Regions from separate parts of the Mucilaginibacter sp. A5337 genome, predicted to be linked through region 1. Evidence: riboswitches for the same ligand, from Rfam matches in the RefSeq annotation. Region 1 holds a riboswitch; each other region holds the start of a gene.

The links. Region 1 has a riboswitch for S-adenosylmethionine ahead of AC59JO_RS12555 (transmembrane 220 family protein). Riboswitches for the same ligand answer to the same signal wherever they lie in the genome.
Region 2: another riboswitch for S-adenosylmethionine. It lies ahead of AC59JO_RS20200 (peroxiredoxin family protein); the one in region 1 lies ahead of AC59JO_RS12555 (transmembrane 220 family protein).
Region 3: another riboswitch for S-adenosylmethionine. It lies ahead of AC59JO_RS07645 (O-acetylhomoserine aminocarboxypropyltransferase/cysteine synthase family protein); the one in region 1 lies ahead of AC59JO_RS12555 (transmembrane 220 family protein).

The regions. Positions count from the first base shown of each region.
Region 1 is NZ_JCAWEC010000003.1:609,594-613,856, reverse strand. It holds gene AC59JO_RS12565 (DUF72 domain-containing protein) at 1-137, opposite strand, end outside; gene AC59JO_RS12560 (SDR family oxidoreductase) at 266-1,027, opposite strand; SAM riboswitch class I at 1,632-1,746, shown strand; gene AC59JO_RS12555 (transmembrane 220 family protein) at 2,050-2,451, shown strand; gene AC59JO_RS12550 (transglutaminase-like domain-containing protein) at 2,823-3,671, opposite strand; gene AC59JO_RS12545 (proteasome-type protease) at 3,676-4,263, opposite strand, start outside.
Region 2 is NZ_JCAWEC010000005.1:714,932-719,194, reverse strand. It holds gene AC59JO_RS20205 (peroxiredoxin family protein) at 1-579, opposite strand, end outside; gene AC59JO_RS20200 (peroxiredoxin family protein) at 611-1,930, opposite strand; SAM riboswitch class I at 2,153-2,264, opposite strand; gene AC59JO_RS20195 (hypothetical protein) at 2,364-2,552, opposite strand; gene AC59JO_RS20190 (protein-disulfide reductase DsbD domain-containing protein) at 2,695-3,141, opposite strand; SAM riboswitch class I at 3,339-3,447, opposite strand; gene AC59JO_RS20185 (family 2A encapsulin nanocompartment shell protein) at 3,593-4,263, shown strand, end outside.
Region 3 is NZ_JCAWEC010000002.1:670,867-675,129, reverse strand. It holds gene AC59JO_RS07650 (hypothetical protein) at 1-1,042, opposite strand, end outside; SAM riboswitch class I at 1,168-1,278, shown strand; gene AC59JO_RS07645 (O-acetylhomoserine aminocarboxypropyltransferase/cysteine synthase family protein) at 1,523-2,842, shown strand; gene AC59JO_RS07640 (homoserine O-acetyltransferase family protein) at 2,932-3,987, shown strand; gene AC59JO_RS07635 (homoserine dehydrogenase) at 3,987-4,263, shown strand, end outside.

The DNA of each region.
Region 1 (4,263 bases):
TTAGCGCAGCCAACATGCACCTGCAGGGGCATATCACTTTTTGCGGCGGCAAGGGCATCAACAGTTATCTGCGGATCGGCCGGCAAGGTAAAATCAACCCTTGCTAATTCTTCGTCCGTTACTCTACCAAATTCCATATTGCTTTTTTGCGGGAAAGATACGGTTTTGATTAATTAGGTGAGTAGTTGATGAATTGATTAAGTGAGTGGTTATTTGATCAACATTAAACCTAATCAACCACTCTCCCAATCAACTACTCACTAAACTACAAGAACATCCCACCTGAAGCTTCAATACGCTGAGCATTGATCCAGCGGGCATCCTCCGTGCATAAAAATGCGACCACACCGCCTATATCATCGGGTTGTCCCACCCTACCTAAAGCGGTAAATTGCGCCATCCTTTCTTCCAAACCCGGATGCGAGTCGAACGCTGCCTTGGTAAAGTCGGTTTGAATAATACCGGGAGCCACAACGTTTGCGGCTATACCGCGACTACCCAATTCTTTTGCAAGATACTTGGTGAATACTTCAATAGCTCCTTTCATTGAGGCATAAGCGGCATATCCCGGAGTTGAAAAACGGGCCAAACCGGTCGAAAAATTAATGATCCGGCCACCATCAGCAATTACGGTTAAACTCTTCTGCGTTAAAAAGTAAACGCCTTTAAAATGCACGTTAAACAGGTTATCAAAATCCTCTTCAGTAGTTTGTGCAAATGGCGAGGCAGCATCAATACCCGCATTATTGACCAGGAAATCAAAGGTATCCCGGCTCCATTTTTCGTTGAGGGTTGCTTTTAGTGTTGCAATAAAAGCATCGAAGGTGGATACAATACCTGTATCCAGTTGCAAAGCAGCAGCTTTTTGGCCCATCGATTCTATTTCGGCAACAACGGCTTCAGCTTCTTCTTTTTTACTGCGATAAGTTACTATAACATCGATCCCTTTTTGGGCGATGTGCTTAGCAGCGTTTTTGCCTAAGCCACGGCTGCCACCGGTTATCAATGCAATTTTATTTGTTCCCATTGTTGATGTTTTTTAATGTTTTAACAATACAAAGATGCGATGGTTGGTGAATAAAATTATGGTGACTACTTCAGATTAAATGGTGACCATTTCAGTTTTTTTATTCAGATTGACTACTAAAAAGTAAAAGCGAAGGGACTGACAATTCCTTCTCCATGGGAGCTACTGTGTATAAATATCTTGATGATTTTATTATTAATTGAAAAACGATGTCATTTCGAACGAACCACGGGGAGGATTTGTGCATCAGCGGGTGAGGAGAAATCTTATACGCCCTGCTTTTAATCGCGTAACTATGCATATCGTAAAAGATTTCTCACCCTTCCCCCGCTATTTCCCACCCTTCAAGGGCTCGAAATGACATTTTTTAGCTGAACAGATGTGTACACAAAGTAGCCCCCATGGAGAGGGAATCGCACAGCCCGAACTCTTAAAACCGTCTGACTGTCTTTTCAGCAGACATCATAACCAACTAATCATAAATTTATCTCCCTCAAAATCAACACCGAACAAATAAAAATTAAATTAAACTACTTAAACCATAGGAATTATATAATTTATTTTTACATTTGCACTGTCAACAACGACAAAGCGTTCTTTTTATAACTTATCAAGAAAGACTGAGGGAAAGGCCCAAAGACGTCTTAGCAACCTGTACATCCGCATAATGTAAAAGGTGCTAATTCCTGCTCCTGTGCAAAACGGGAGAGAGATAATTATATCTACACCCCACAACCGATCTGATTAAGTGATTTTTTTCTATAATTTTCAAGTCGCGTGACCGAGAGGATAGGTGGGGGTCCGCAATACCCTAAACGGCAGTTCGAATCTGCCCGCGACATCAAATTTTCCAAATAGTTCTTCATCTCATATTTCCTGAATCTGCTTTTGCTGAAATCAAGCCGCACAAAAACTATTTTTCGCCCTTTAAAAAGTGCAAACTAAATTCATATATTTAGCATTGCTTAACCTGCATTTAAGCAAGATAAACCAGCGTAAATTATTGCAATTGCTTTTTACTTATGAAAATCTTCAACATTGTATGGGTTGTACTTTTTATCATTTTTGCGGGTTTACAATATAACGATCCCGACCCATACCTTTGGATGCCCATTTACCTGTATTGCGCCTGGTTTTGCTATCTGGCTGCTAAAAAGGAATATTACCCTATTGGTTACGCAGCAGGCATTGCCATTTTTACAGGTTACGCCATTTACAAAATATTTGACAATAATGGCCTTATTGATTGGTTTGAATATCACCACGCCGAAAGCCTTGTGCAAACCATGAAAGCCGAAAAGCCATGGGTTGAAGAAGTACGCGAATTTTTTGGTTTACTAATTTGCGTGGCTGTGCTTGCAGCTAATTGGGTTTATGGTATAAAGCAAAATAAAAAAGTACCGGTTAAAAAGGGGAAGCGGTAAAGCTATATAAGGGTTTATTACAAAATAACATCAAATAAAAAAATCGTCATTGCGAGTGACCACCAGGGAATCCCCGGAAAAAATCGTAATGACGTGCAAAATACGTTTTAGAGATGGCGCGCTGGGCCGCGTTAGGGATTGCAGTGAAAAGCCCGGAGCGTGTGCGGGTTTGTGTGTGGGCAAAGCGAGGACTTGTAACGGAAAGCCCGGGCCGCAGGCAACGCCCATGTTATAAAATCCGCCAAAAAAACACCTAATAATCAACAACTTACAGACAAGTCATTATAAACAACGAATTGTAGATACTATTTTCTTTAAGTTCAAGCCCAATTTTTGTTGCCAACATACAGACTTCCTTTTTAATACTTCCTTTACAAATACGACAATCCTCTAAATTCTCCATCACCATAATAAAACGGCTCAAAGCTATCTTCGGCAAGCTCGCAGCTTACCTGCATAGTGGTAAATGTAACATCACCAAAAATATTGGCTATGGCCGAGTCGGCAGCATCATGGCCTGTAGCTATTTTAATGAGGCCATTTAAAGGCACTAACCGCGTTGCATCAAAAAGGATCCATTTGCCACCCAGATATGCCTCAAAGCAGGCATGAAAATCGGCAGGTTTAAGATGATAAGCATAGCCCGTAAAATAGCGGGCCGGTATAGTTAAGGCCCTGCAAAGGGCTATGCCCAGGTGCGCAAAATCACGGCAAACGCCGGCTTGTTCAGTCACCGTATCAAAAGCCGATGTTTGTGAATTGGTTGAACCGCTTAAGTATTGTACGTTTTTATGAATCCAGTTGGTTAATTCAACCACCTGCTCAAAGGGGTTAGTAATATGCCCGAACATATTGTGTGCGAGGCGGTATAACTTATCCGACTGGCAATAGCGGCTCGGGTTAAGATAAGGCAGCACCGGCGAAGGCAATTCAGAAACGTGGGTTTCCTGCAAATGACCAAAATCTGCTACCTCATAGCAATTATCGATGGTAGCCTTATAGGTGACTTTAATGTTGGGGATATCAGCGCTTACATCAAAACGCACTAATCGGTTTTCGCCCTGCAGGGTTTGCAATTCCTCAAACCTTATATAGGGTTCTAATTCAAACTCTTCACTTATTACCGTTTGATTTGTGCTCCTTAAAGCATGTATATTTAAAATCAATGTGCCCGGCGACCGTACTATATATTCCATTTGGGAAAACACATCGAATTTCATACTATCAGCCTTCTGTTTTTATTTCTTCTAATTTATTAAATGTGGCATCCATCCAGTCTTCCGAAATATGGTCGAGCGCCAGTTTAAGCTCCTCGGCCCATTGGGTTGAGATATGCTCCAGATCTTGTTTGTTATAACGTTGCTCAACAATATTGAAGCTATCCCTTTTATAAACAGCAACATCTATCGGAAAATCGACATTATTTGAACTTACCCTTGTTGAATCGAACGAAAGGAAACCCGTTTTCAATGCTAATCTCAAGCTCGAATCCTCATCAAGGATCCGGTTCAGGATAGCCTTACCGTGGCCCGAGTTACCGATAACTACATAGGGTGCTCCCTGCCCTAACTCAACCCAGTTTCCTTCGGGATAAAGCAAAAAAAGTTTATGCTCATCATCATCACGCAATTGCCCGCCTATAATGGTGTTCAGGTCGAACCTTAAGCCCGAAGCATCAAGAGATTCCTTATCTTCCTGGGCAGCGCGCTTTACCTGCTCACCAAATGCATTCACAGCTTTGTACATTTTATTGAACTCGGCTGTTTCCAGTAATTCGTTAAAATATATTACCGCCTTATCACGTACCGACCG
Region 2 (4,263 bases), on a different contig from region 1:
TTCCAGTTCGCGACTGTCGCCTGTTACCTGCATAATTACGCCGGTAAGTTTATTGCCGGTTTGTTTCAGAACGGCAATTTTGTTAGGCACCTGGTCTTTCGAGTACACTTTCAGCTCCCATTTTCCTGTTAAGTTGGCTGCCGGGGCAACATCTTTACCGGGTTCAACAAAACGATAGCTTTTACCGTACTCGGCAGTGAAGGGTAATGAATTGCCCCTAAAGCCCGGTACCAGGCTGCGGTATTCGCCGCTTAGCGTACCGTCATCTTCCACTTTGGCCACAAGAGCGGCGTCGTAAGTATTCATTTTAATAAATACCGAATCTCTGCCGACCTGCTTTACATGAAAATTATCACGGCGCGAGCCATTTAGCAGCGTAAATACCGCATGCTCCGCATCTTTACCTTTAAGCTCGAAATTGAACGGCACTTTGGTTTCGGCCACGGTGAACACGCCGCGCCATACGCCTTCTTTGATAAATTTCACCGGCGGATTTTTGTCCGCCGCGTGCACGGTACCGGCCAGCAACAAACCAGCCGTCAGGCATTTGAATGAGGTGATTAAATTGAGTGTTTTCATTTGATAAATTATAGGATTAGTTGATAGTAGCTTATTTACCTTGATGTGCAGGCTGATCAACAACAGCGGCTGTTTCAGGTGCCGGTTCGGCAATCAGTTCGTCTAACAGTTTGTTGAATTTCTTTTCGTAATCTTCGTGGTATTTGCCGGTAACTGTGCCGGTGTAACCAGTGTAAATCTCCCTTACATCACCTTTTCTGTCGATAATGATGGTTGTAGGGAAAGCGATGAATTTGTTAAGTGCCGGAAGCTTTTGCGAAACCAGTTTTTTATCGGCCAAACCACCGAAAGCGATGTCGTAATTGATGGCGTATTTATCGCGTAACTTACCTAAAGTGTATTTGGCATACTCCAGGCTGTCTTTTTGTTCGAAGCCCAAAGCGATAGCTTCTACTCCACGCTGATGGTTTTTATTGAACCAGGGCGACAGGAACACGGTTTGATCTGTACAGTTAGGGCACCATGTACCGATGATCTCCACGATAACTACTTTGCCTTTGTACTTATCATCGCTTAACGATACCTGTTTACCATCAATCCCCGGGAAAGAAAAATCAAGCTTTTTATAGCCCTCTTTCAAAAAAGTAAGCTTATAAGGATCCGGCAGCTCAACTTCGGCCTTTTTGGTAGCATCGAACTTCAGGTTTTTGTAGATGCCGAAACCCTGTTCGCCGCTTAATGAGCCATCAGCGTTGATTTTACCTTTAATAATAAACGGGCTTGGGCCGGTGAAACCGCTTAACGCAAATTCGTCGCCTTGCACGGTGCCTTCCAGTTCGCGGGTATCACCTACTACAGTCATTACCACGCCGGTAAGTTTATTGCCTTTTTGTTTTAGCAGGGCGATAGATGCAGGGACGGCCTCTTTACTGTAGGTTTTAATTTCCCATTTACCGCTCAGGTCGGCTGTTGGGGCAACATCTTTACCCGGTTCAACAAAACGGTAGGTTTTGCCATATTCAGCAGTAAAGGGTAACGAATTGCCTCTGAAACCGGGGACCAGACTGCGATATTCACCCGTTAACGAACCATCGTCTTCCACTTTTGCAACCAACGCTGCATCATAGGTATTCATTTTAATATACACCGAATCTTGCCCGATCGATTTTACATGGAAATCGTCACGGCGTGAACCATTAATGAGGGTAAATGTGGCATGCTCTGCATCTTTACCTTTCAGTTCAAAATTGAATGGTACTTTAGATTCGCTTACCGTGAACTCGCCGCGCCATTTACCTTCTTTAATAAACTTTGGTTTAGGGCCGTCGTGCGCTGAGGCTACAGCAACACCTCCCAGTAAAAAACTAACAGAAAGCAATTTAGCTTTAGAGAAGTAGTTTGTGATTTTCATTTTTATAAGTTTTAATTGTTGTTAATTAAGCTCCACGGCTAAAAATTTGACACAAAGAATCCCCCCGGCCCGGTTAATGCCAATAAAAAAGAGCAGTAAATTTCAGGGGACTGGTTTTTGTTTAAAACCAAAAGGCGTACTGAACCAAACAGCAACATCGCTTAATAACGACAGACTGCAGGTGTAGATACGGATACTTTAATGTGTTCATGGTTTTTAGTTAATTTATATTCCGGCAGCAAAATCGCTATCGGAAAAAGTTTAGCACTTATTTCATTGCTGAAAAGTTGCTATAAGATCATCGAGACTTCCTCTCCCTTATTCTTTATAAATCAACTAATTAATGGTGGGGTTAATTAGAATGCTGTAAAGATAGCAATAAATATGATAAATGCAATAAAATCTATAGATTTAGTAGAATATTTTTAATTATTTATACTTTTATTAATTTCTTATCTTGTAAAGGATTAACATCCTGGTCTGTACAGCACACGCCTGTTTTACCACCATAGCAAAGCAACGCACTTAGTACAGCCAGGATGTTGATCTTATTCAGGATCAATTTCCGGTATAAACTGCGCGAATTAAAAACAATGGTAACTACAGAAAAGGATGCCACCATTCTGTACGCGGGCTTTAGTGATAGAACTCAATTTCGGTTTCATGGTATTTGTTTTTGTTGCATGCCCAAGGTTTGTACCCGGCCGCAAACACTTAACAGATCAATTTGGTGGCTAATGAACTGTTAAACTATGTTAATGTTTTTATTTAACCGGGATGCTAAATTCCACATCCTCGGGCGGCAAACATTGTTGGTTACTGCATACCATATAATTTAGGGTACCGTTAACAGACGCCTGCCCGTTTTTAAGCTTTACCTTTTGCTGAAAGATAACCGACTGCTCAAAATACTGCACATTCATACTGAATGCCTTTTCGTACTTGCTAACCGACTTAGGTTCTGATGTATTGCCGTTCAATATATAATCATCACTTTTATCAAATCTGAACGAGGTTTTTACAGGCCCGCCATCAGCTACGTTTTGCGAGTAAATGTGCCAGCCTTTATCAATAGTTGCTTTTATAAAAACAATAGCCTGCTCCTTATTGACCTTCTTTGCCGCGTACGACCATTTTACCGGTGCCAGGATCTGCGGGTAAGCAACCGTGCCGATAATGGAGGTTAAAGCTGTAAGTATGATTTTTTTCATTTGTTATAGATAGATGTTGTTTTTGTTGATAGCCTAACAGGTAAACGATCAGCAACAACAATTATCTATAGAGCAGGTATTGATCAAGTTTTTTAAAATTTTAGTGTATAAGCAGGTTTTCATCTCTTTTCTTGTTTTTCATTTTCAATAAAACTTACCTGGAAAAGAGCTGTGGAGATATTGGTAAAACCTGTAGCATCTTATCTTTCTCCTTTACAGGAGCAGGAATTAGCACCTTTTACATATTGGTTGTACAGGTTGCCAAGACTTCATGGGGCCTTTCCCTCCGTCTTTTCTGGATAAGTGTTAAAGAACTGATGATGCAAACATACGATAAAATCTATAAATCCTATAGATTTTATATAATTTATTTTTTATCATTGCAACGCAGGTGTTAAACATTGACAAAGCACCACCAAATCAGCTTAAATACTTATTCATTTATCTAAAAATGCCCGATCAAAAACCAAAACAAACAGCCCTTGGCGATGTAGCAGCCAGGCAGTTGGCCGTAGCCACCCGTACCGTTCCGCAATTATCAACCATTACCCCGCGTTGGTTAACTCATTTATTAAACTGGATCCCTGTTGAATCGGGTGTTTACCGCTTAAATAAGGTTGTTGATGCCAATAATGTGGAGGTTGATTGCTCAAACCGAGATGAGCGCGAACTGCCGTCAACTTATGTTGATTACGAAGAAAATCCACGCGAGTACAACCTGAGCGCTGTAAATACAGTATTAGATGTACACACCCGCGTATCTGATCTGTACAGCAAACCTTACAACCAGATCAGCGAGCAGCTGCGCCTTACCATCGAGATCGTTAAGGAACGCCAGGAAAGCGAGCTGATCAACAATACCGAATATGGTTTGCTGAGCAGCGTAGCACCATCTCAAAAAATAAAAACAAGGCTTGGCCCTCCTACCCCTGATGATTTGGACGAGCTGATCACCAAAGTTTGGAAAGAGCCAGGGTTTTTCTTGCTGCACCCTTTGGCTATAGCTGCTTTCGGTCGTGAATGTACCCGCCGTGGTGTACCGCCGCCAACCGTTTCCTTATTTGGTTCGCAGTTTATTACCTGGAGAGGTATTCCGCTTATCCCTTCTGATAAATTACCTAT
Region 3 (4,263 bases), on a different contig from region 1:
GACGCTTGTTTATAATTATGAGCCCCTTGAATATTTTATCATTTATCCCAGCTAAATTACCTTCGTAATTATTGGTCAGTACCTTTTTATTAAGAATGTATTGGATCTTGGGGGCGTTTGCTGGTGTGGAAATTAGCCTGGTGTAATCAGCAGATTTCGATTTAAAATAGTTTTGAAACCGGTGAATATCAAATTTTTTAGTTTCTATATAAATTAGTCCATATTTCGCTTCGCGGCCATATTTTATTATTGCGTTTGCACCCCTGTAAACAGAAACCGTGGCTACATCATTACTATTTAACTTGTTTAGGCCTTCCCCGGTTACGCGCACACTGTCAATAAAATATACAGGTTCGTTGTTTTCAGTCTCACCTGTAACATACTGTTGAGTATCTTCCTTTACTGCCCCGTGACAAGACAATATTAAATCAGCTGCTTCCACAGGCTTATCCATATAATACGCTTCATCTATCGGGAATACTGATTTTTTGGCCGAATCTATCTTAACATAAAAAGAAATAGTGTCGTTAGAGAAATTCCAATAATCAGAACAGCCTCTCGTGTACCATTGCTCCTTAAATGCAGGATATAGTTTAAACAAGTCCTTAAGTAATAACTTACTAAGATCAATTTCCTTTCCGTCAGGTAGTTTTCCAGCAAATGCTTTAGTCAGCCTGATTTTGCTGATAAGGTCATTTTTTTGATCTTGCTGGAATATCATTCCAGGATATTTTGACGTTGAATATCCGCTACCTGCGATATATCTCGGATCATTTCCGACACAAACGGCGTTCAAATCCATTTCTTCAAGCACCGTGTCTTTCAAGTCCGAATCTGACTTTTTTAAATCAGCAATTGTAGTTTGACACAAACAGATATTATTTACAATTACTTTTTTCGAAAGAGTAGAATTATCTATTTGCGCAAAACCCTCTGTATAAAAAATAGATAAAAACAGAACGATTATAAATGATTTTCGAAGCATAGTTTCCTGCATAAGGGATAGGCATAAAAAATATCTGCTAAGGTATAAAGTTTTCATTTGTATTAATAAATGCAGCTTTCGAAAATAAAATTTGGTGCATTATCCCATAATCCCTTATATTCGCAACATTATTTGGTAGCAATACCAAGGTCGATCAATACTCCGCACGTAGTTCGGGTTTTGATTTATAAAGAAGCGGCGAGAGATCAGGCTCAATGACCCGCTGGCAACCCTTCAATGTTGAAGAAGGTGCCAATTCCTGTCCCGGCAAATAACACCGGGGAATATAAATTTATAACCATGAAAAGTTTAATTAAATTTACGCAACGCAACACTTTTTACACCGCAAACGGTAACGTACAATATATTGGCTCCCCTATTGGCTGTATTTGTATGTGTTGCTGCTGTTGATGCTTAACACGCTCTTTTTCATCTCTCTGAAAAACGCGTGTGTGGTTAACCGGTTATCTTAACCGGCATACTAAATCCATCTTAACATTAAAAATCTAAATTAAACACATTTAAAAATTTACAACTATGTCTGCCTTAAAATTCGAAACCTTACAATTACATGCCGGTCAGGAAGTTGATCCAACAACAGGTTCACGCGCAGTGCCCATTTACCAAACCACTTCTTACGTATTTAACAGTGCCGAGCATGGCGCAAACTTATTTGCATTAAAGGAGTTTGGTAACATCTATACCCGCATCATGAACCCTACAACCGATGTGTTTGAGAAACGCATCGCGGCTTTAGAGGGCGGTGTGGCTGCGCTGGCTACAGGATCAGGCCAGGCCTCGCAATTCCTTGCCCTGAATAATATATTGCAGGTGGGTGATAACTTTGTTACCTCCCCTTTCCTGTACGGCGGTACTTATAACCAGTTTAAAGTAGCATTTAAACGTTTGGGTATTGATGTGCGTTTTGCTAAAGACGATACAGCAGCTAATATCGAGGCGCTTATTGACGATAAAACAAAAGCTATTTTCCTGGAAACCATCGGCAACCCGGGTTTTACCATTGCTGATTTTGAAAAGGTTAGCGAAGTTGCCAAAAAACATGATCTGCCGCTGATTGTTGATAATACTTTTGGTGCGGGTGGTTACCTCTTCCGCCCTATTGAGCATGGTGCCAACGTGGTTGTTGAGTCAACCACTAAATGGATTGGCGGGCATGGTACAAGTATTGGCGGCGTTATTATTGATGCCGGCAATTACAATTGGGGCAATGGCAAATTCCCTCAATTTACCGAACCGTCTGAAGGTTATCATGGCCTGATCTTTAACGATGTTTTTGGCATCGGTGGGCCGTTTGGTAATATCCAGTTTATTATTCGTGCACGTGTTGAGGGCTTGAGGGATTTCGGCCCGTCACAAGCTCCATTTAATTCATGGTTGAATATACAGGGACTGGAAACACTTTCATTACGTGTACAGCGCCATGTTGACAATGCCCTGCAATTAGCTAAATGGTTGGAGCAGCACCCGCAGGTGGCAAGCGTAAATTATCCGGGACTGGAATCATCGCCATACCATGACCTGGCTAAAAAATATTTAAAGAACGGTTTTGGCGGTGTATTGTCGTTCGAGATCAAGGGTAATAAAGAGCAGGCCAGCCGGTTGATCAATAACCTTAAACTGGTAAGTCATTTGGCCAATGTTGGCGATGCAAAAACACTCATCATCCAACCATCGGCAACCACGCATCAGCAATTATCTGACGAAGAACAATTAGCTGCCGGTGTTACACCTGCTTCATTACGTGTGGCTGTTGGTATTGAACATATTGATGATATTAAAGCCGATTTTGAACAGGCTTTTGCAAAAATTAAGCAAAGCGAGGGTGAGTTAGTTTAACAATGTATAGTTTTTTTAAGTGATATAGTAAACGTTATTGCAGGTTGCAGCCGGAAATACCGGTTGCACCTGAAATAACAAATAACAGAATGAACGCAGAGATATTTAAATACACTGATACTTTTGAATTTGAATCGGGCCGCACAATTGAAGGTTTAGAGATAGGCTTTCATACTTATGGCCGGTTAAATAAAGAAAAAAATAACGTTGTTTGGGTTTGCCATGCGCTTACTGCTAATAGCGACGTGTTTGACTGGTGGAAAGGGCTTATTGGTGAGGGTTATTTTTTTAACCCGGAAGAGCACTTTATAGTTTGCGCCAATATTTTGGGTTCTCCTTATGGTACTACAAGTCCGCTGAGCATTAACCCGGTTACCGGCCAGCCTTATTATCTTTCCTATCCCCAGTTTACTACACGGGATATGGTTAAAGCGCACCAGTTGCTTGCCCAGCATTTGAACATCAATAATATCAGTGTATTGATTGGTGGTTCATTGGGTGGTCAGCAGGCTATGGAATGGGCTATTATTGAGCCGGAGCGGATTAAAAACCTTATCCTGATAGCAACCAATGCCAAGCACTCGCCTTGGGGCATAGCTTTTAACGAGTCGCAACGTTTAGCCATTAGTGCCGACCGTACTTTTTATGGCAATACACCGGAAGGCGGCCAAAAAGGCTTAAAAGCAGCCCGCAGTATCGCGCTGCTAAGTTATCGTACTTATAAAACCTACGGCATTACCCAACAGGAAGAAAGTGATGACGTTAAGGACGGATTCCGCTCATCATCATACCAAAATTATCAGGGCGAGAAATTGGTAAACCGTTATAATGCCTATAGCTATTGGTATTTAACAAAAGTGATGGACTCGCACAATGTAGGCCGCGGCCGTAACGGGGTTGATAAAGCATTAAGCCTGATTAAGGCAAAAACATTGGTTATCGGGATCTCATCTGATGTGTTATTCCCTATTGAAGAGCAGCAATATCTGTTCAGACATATCCCTAAAGCAGCCTTTGCCGAACTGGATTCGTTTTATGGGCACGACGGATTTTTAATTGAAACAGAAGCATTAACAAACATATTTACATCGTTTTTTAAAACGGATGTAAAAGGAAAAATTATAGAACTGCAACGTACAGCGTAATGAGTAAAAAGTTAAATATCGGCCTCTTCGGATTTGGAGTTGTAGGCCAGGGCCTATATGATATCATCAAAACAAAGCATTTAAATATCGAGATAGTAAAGTTTGCTATTAAGGATCCAAATAAAAAACGTTCTTTACCGGCGCATTTATTTACTACCGACAAAGAAGAATTGCTTAACAACCCCGAGATCAATACCATTGTTGAACTCATCAATGATACTGAAGCTGCTTTTGAGATTGTTTCAAGAGCGTTAAAATCTGGCAAGAACGTAGTAT